2 regions of the Tissierella pigra genome follow, and region 2 is predicted to be linked to the other one. Evidence: riboswitches for the same ligand, from Rfam matches in the RefSeq annotation. Region 2 holds a riboswitch; the other holds the start of a gene.

The links. Region 2 has a riboswitch for FMN ahead of ribD (bifunctional diaminohydroxyphosphoribosylaminopyrimidine deaminase/5-amino-6-(5-phosphoribosylamino)uracil reductase RibD). Riboswitches for the same ligand answer to the same signal wherever they lie in the genome.
Region 1: it holds a riboswitch for FMN, as region 2 does, so the genes downstream of both, KQI41_RS15350 (ECF transporter S component) here and ribD (bifunctional diaminohydroxyphosphoribosylaminopyrimidine deaminase/5-amino-6-(5-phosphoribosylamino)uracil reductase RibD) in region 2, are expected to answer to the same signal.

The regions. Positions count from the first base shown of each region.
Region 1 covers NZ_JAHLPJ010000001.1:3,111,297-3,114,495, forward strand. Annotated here, with positions in the region: gene KQI41_RS15345 (lantibiotic protection ABC transporter ATP-binding protein) at 1-702, opposite strand, end outside; gene KQI41_RS15350 (ECF transporter S component) at 838-1,446, opposite strand; FMN riboswitch at 1,680-1,798, opposite strand; gene KQI41_RS15355 (ATP-NAD kinase family protein) at 1,856-2,974, opposite strand; gene KQI41_RS15360 (amidohydrolase) at 3,148-3,199, opposite strand, start outside.
Region 2 covers NZ_JAHLPJ010000001.1:2,147,170-2,150,368, forward strand. Annotated here, with positions in the region: gene KQI41_RS10520 (riboflavin synthase) at 1-599, opposite strand, end outside; gene ribD (bifunctional diaminohydroxyphosphoribosylaminopyrimidine deaminase/5-amino-6-(5-phosphoribosylamino)uracil reductase RibD) at 606-1,709, opposite strand; FMN riboswitch at 1,842-1,955, opposite strand; gene KQI41_RS10530 (NUDIX hydrolase) at 2,316-2,783, opposite strand.

The DNA of each region.
Region 1 (3,199 bases), 960 kb from region 2:
ATTTTCACCTCTATTTCTCTCTACAACATCTAAAAACAATTTCTCAAGATTATCTTCTTTATTGATTTTTCCATTATATCCAAGGATTCCATTGGATATAATTCCTATTTCATCAGCAACTTGTACTACCTCTGATAAAATATGACTAGATAGAATTACTGTAATCCCCTTAGATGGAAAAGACTTAATTAAATTTCTTAATTCTTCTATTCCTATTGGGTCTAATCCATTAGTAGGTTCATCTAATATAAGTAGCTTAGGGTTGTTGATAATAGCCATTCCAAGACCTAATCTTTGTTTCATTCCCATGGAGAAATGCTTTACTTTCTTTTTATCTGATTTTTTAAGGTCTATAATCTCCAACACTTCTTCTGCTCTTATATAAGGAAGTCCATAGAGAGTACAGGCTATTTTTAAATTTTCCATTGCAGTTAAATTATGATAGATTGCAGGACTTTCTATTAATGCACCTATATCCTTTAAATTCTTTCTAGACCATGGATTGTTTTCAAATAATATTTCTCCAGATGAAGGTTTCATAATTCCTGAAATCATTTTTAAAGTAGTAGATTTTCCTGCCCCATTTGGTCCAAGTAGACCCAATATAGAATTTTTTCTTATGGACAAGGAAACGTTATTTACAGCTATTTGAGTTTTGAATTTTTTAGTTAAATCTTTTATTTCTAGAATATAATCTGACATGCTATTTACCTCCTATTTTTTATATTTAATTTATAATCAAAGTATAATAGATAATTATAAGGAATTTATAAGGAATTAAAAAAAGGTGCTTATAACTTAATGAGTTATAAACACCTTTTTTAACTTTCAATGATTTTATTTATGAAGTATCGGTGATACTCTTTTATATATTAGTAATGTTATTGCTGTTACTATAATTCCTTTTACCAAATTAAATGGTACTACTGAAATTAACATTAAAGTTCTTAAATCTGTAATACTTTTATTTATGGCTGTTCCCATATCTACAAATACTTGTATATTTTGTCCCATTAACTTTGCATATAGTGGAAACATTATAAAATAATTTGCTAAAGTAATAACTATGGTCATAACTATAGTTCCTAAAGTAAGCCCTATTACAGCTCTGCCAAAGGTTTTTTTCTTATAATATACAAATCCAGCTGTATAAGCAAATGCTGAGCCTACTACAAAGTTTGCCATCTCTCCTACTCCGCCAGTTGTACTTCCTTCAATTAAAAGATTCAGCACATTTTTTAAAAATTGAATGATTACTCCTGCCATAGGTCCTATGGCAAAAGAGCCAATAAGGGAAGGTAAATCACTAATATCAAATTTCATAAAGGTTGGTGCTAAAAATGGCAACGGTATTTCAAAAAACATTAAAATAAATGAAATTACTCCTAGTACTGAAATCTTTACCATTGTTTTAGTGTTCCATGATTCTCTACTTAATGTGTACATAAAATCCCTCCAAATTTTTTATTTTCTCGGGATTATACCTACATCAACTCAGCTTAGTTCGCCAAGTTAGGTCATATCACGTAGTCTCACTGCACAAATTCATTTGCTCACTGCCCTTCGCATGAATTTGACGTTCGTTACGTTTGACCTACTAAAGCTCACTATCATTCGCTGTGTTAGGTCATAAAAAACCCCGAAGAAAATCTTCGGGGTACAAAAATAGACAAGGTCTATTACATCTTCTTCCATCCAGACTATAACTGTCGGCCTTGGAATCTAACCAAGTCAACCGATTACTCGGCTCGCGGGCTTTACCGCCGGTGAGGATTTGCACCTCCCCCTGAAGATATATCTTAATTTTATTATATGTCTATATATAAGTTATGTCAATAACTTATTATAGTTATTTCTAAAGCCCTTCTACCTTTTCTATGGTTTCAGAATAATAAGTGTTTATGACTTTCATATATCCATTGAACATACTATTTACCTCGTCATTTCCAGTATCTACTAAAAGAGGTCTTCCCTCTAATGATAAAATCTTATTCTTTGGTGCTACAATAAATATATTCTCTTTTCCAACTTTTTTAATTACTTCTGCACTAATTTGTTGATTTCCTCTACCAAAGATATAGCCTTGACCACCTATGACGGTGACTACTATTTTTGCCTTATGTCCATCTATTATATCTAGAATTTCTTTTTCATTTACATCAGAACCTATTAATTCTTTATTCTTTACTATATCTATACCTAATAATGTATTTGGCAAATCTAGCTTCTCCATTATAGGTCTAGTAGATGTTCCTGAACCTATGATAAAAAATGTATCAGGGTTTTCTTCCATTTCTTCTATAATTCTATCTGCAATTCCATCTAATGCCGCCTCTTCTGTACCTAATCCACCTGATTTAGTAGCCTGCATTAGTTCGGGTTCTAATGGAATATTCATATATCCATATAATTTCGCTGTAACTACTCCACCTCTAAAGGCTTCTTCATCTATATCCATTACTTCTGCTTCTTTTATTTTCATCTCTTCATTTTGAAGATATTTAAGAGCCAATTCTCCACCAGCCTTTGGATGATTTGCATATACTCCAGAGTGAATTTTTACTCCTGCTGGTATTCCTACTACTGGAACTGCAGTACCTATAGCATTATAAATATTTCGAGCCGTTCCATCTCCACCTGCAAAAAGGATTAAATCTACTTCTTTTTCTATCATCTTTTTAGCAGCTTCCTCTGTATTTTCTGGTCCGAAATCTTCTTTGTCTTTCTGTAAAACTATTGGTTGAAATCCTACTTCTATGGCTTCGTCTTCTCCCATTGCTCCAGGATAAGTATATATCTCTAATCTATCTTTAATAGGCAGCAACTCCTTTAAGGCTTTCTTTGCCTTTTCAGGAGATTCAGGTAATGCACCCAGACTTTTAGCTTTTTCTAGAACCTCTGGGCCATCAGTGCCTTTAAGTCCTACTCTACCTCCCATTCCTGCAATGGGATTGACTATAAATCCTAATTTCATACAAACACCTCCACAATAAAGTGAATAGTGAATAACTAATATAAGCAGGGTACCAAAATTGTGGTTTTCAATTTTGTGTACATCGCTTAGTTTGTTTATCTAGTGAATAGCTGAAAATATAAGGTTTCTTTAATCTTTTTAACTATTCACTATTCACTATTAACTGTTAATAACTATCTTCTATAAACTACTTCTCCATTGATTATTGTAACATAAGTTTTACAA
Region 2 (3,199 bases):
GAAGTTTGATCTTTAGCCCCAATGAACCTTTCGATATATTTTCCTATCATGTCACATTCTAAATTTACCCTATCTCCAACTTTCTTACGAATCAGAGTAGTCATATGTTTAGTGTGAGGAACAATGGAAACCTTGAATACCGAATCATCTATATAAGCTACTGTAAGACTAACACCATCTATAGCTATTGAACCTCTCTGAACTATATATTTTAAAATTTCAGATGAGGTTGCAACTGTAATCCATACTGCATTATCTTCCTGTTGAAAATTTACAATGGTTCCAGTACCATCAATATGACCACTGACAATATGTCCACCCAACCTATCACCTAATCTTAGAGCTCTTTCAAGATTAACTTCATCTCCAAGTGAGAAGTTTCTCAGATTACTTCGTCTTATTGTTTCTGCCATTACATCTACACTAAATCTTCCACTATCAAAGAAATTTATAGTAAGACATACACCATTGGTACATATGCTATCACCTAACTTTACTCCTTCCAGCACCTTATTTGCCTTAATTGTTATTCTAGATGACTTTGTAGATTTAATAATAGATTCAACTTTACCAATTTCCTCTACTAATCCTGTAAACATCAATTTCTAACCTCCTTTTTTTCTTATATATGCTTCTACCATTATGTCCTCACCAAAACGGTGAAAATCTAAACGTTCAAGTTCTATTGCCTCTCTTATATATGCTTTCCCTTGTCCACCAATAGGAGTTTTAGCAGTATTTCCACCGATGATTTTTGGAGCTATAAATACATTTACCTTATCAACAATGCCTTCCTCTAGGGCAGCATAATTTAGTTCACTTCCCCCTTCCAGCAGAATGCTGTCAATGTTTCTTTTACCAAGCTTCTTCATAAGCAAACTCAAATCAACTCTTCCTTCTTTAGAAGGCGTTACAATAACTTCAGCACCTTTTTTTTCAAGCATCTTTATTTTTTCCTTATTAGCTTTTTCAGTAACTGCTATAATAGTTCCTGCATCTGATTCAAGATTTAAAACTTTTGCTTCAAGAGGAATTTGGGCACTGCTATCTACAATTATTCTTATTGGATCACAACACTTGCTATCTTCAAGTCTGGTTGTTAAAGATGGATCATCTGCAAGTACTGTACCTATTCCAACCATAATTCCAGTCACTCTATGTCTAAGCTCATGTACATACTTTCTGGAAAGTTCTCCTGTAATCCACTTTGACTCATTTGTATAGGTGGCAATTTTACCATCAAGAGTCATTGCTGTTTTCATTATAACGAAGGGAAACTTTGTAGTTATATACTTAATAAATATTTCGTTTAACTTTTTTCCTTCTTCTTCAAGAATCCCTATAACTACTTCTATACCTGCCTCTTCAAGGGTTTGTACTCCTCTCCCTGAGACTATAGGATTAGGATCCTTTAGTCCAATAATTACTTTCTTTATTCCTTTTTCAATGATGGTCTTTGTGCAAGGTGGAGTTTTACCATGGTGAGAGCAAGGTTCTAAATTAATATACATAGTTGCATCTTTAACATCTTCATTTGCATTTAAGAAGGCATTAATCTCTGCATGATGACTGCCATAAACTTTATGATAACCTTCTCCAATAATTCTATTATCTTTAACTATAACTGCACCTACCAGTGGATTAGGATTTGTATAACCTATTCCTTCTTTTGCCAACTCAAGTGCTCTACTCATATAATCAATATTCATCCCACCACTCCAATCTGCTTATACATAAAAAACCCTGAGAATATATTCTCAGGGCATGTAAGTTCTAAAAGTTCTCTTGATTATAAATTATATGGTCAAATAACCATAGACTTATACATCAAGACTATATCCACACATCTTCTTCCATCCAGACTTTACTGTCGGCCTCGGAGTTTCACCGAATCAACCTTACGGCTCGCGGGCTATACCGCCGGTAGGGAATTACACCCTGCCCTGAAGATTTATTTACTTTTTACATGATAACTTTATCACAATGGAATAAGTATGTCAATATTAATTATTCTTGTGATTGTGTCAAGTTACTGTAGGAAAATAAATTTTATATAATATTAATTAATAATACTTCTTTAAACAAATCATTATCTCTAATATAGATCTTCGCAGTTAGAATGCTATAACAATAATCATTGTTTCATATTTCTGCATACTACCTCCTATGATAATCTTATATGTATTACATTATATAATTCATATATAGCTTATTAAGCTAACTTTTCCACTTTTCAGTTTTTCAGTTGTAGGTTCATATTGCACTCTTAAATCGTGATAAATATTAATAACGTTTTTTTCAAATGATGTAGTATATTATTTCTTTTCACCAAGTAGTCCTTTTTTAATTCTAGTATTCAATTCGCCAAGGGCAATTTTATTACTATCATATTTCAGCAATTTTTTTGCTGATTTATAATCAAGCCATTTATATTGAACATGTTCATGTGATAGCTTTAAATCTGTTACATTTACATCCACTGCAAACGAATATTCTGGAATAACAAAACAATTCTCTCCCCATCTCTGTCTATCAACTTCATTAAAACATTCAACAGGAATACTACAACAAGTATCCAACATATAATATGAAGTTGTATACGCAATATCTGCCTCTTCATTAGCCTCTCTTTTAGCAGCTTCTATGGGAGTTTCATCATCTTCACCACCACCTGCAATAAATTGCCAAATATTCATGTCTTCTCTTAGAAATGTACAATACTTAATTTGTTTATCTTGTATAACATATGGTATTACTAATACTTGAAACTTTGCTCTTGGCATTATATCACCCCTATTTTATTAATATAATTTAAATATCGGATGTAAGGTCATATCTAGAGAATTAATATAATCTTGTAGCCTCAGTAAAGATATTTAACTTCAATATCTATTGAGGTTAAATATCTCTCCATTAATATTTATTGATTCCATCATTGTAGTATTAATAAATTAGATTGTCAACACTTAACTGTTCTAAGCTTTCAACATAATAGTTATTAGAAAATTCAATTTTAAAAATCTTGAATGTAACGTCAACTACAGAATTATCATGGAGACAGCCTTTCATACTTAGAGAACTCCTGATTTTTAATTCTAATAAGTAGGAATCATAAGTTTTATGACTACAAATTTTAATATATACTATTTTTATCAAAAAATATGCTCCAATTCTGGTAGATAGTTAAAATAATAAAAAC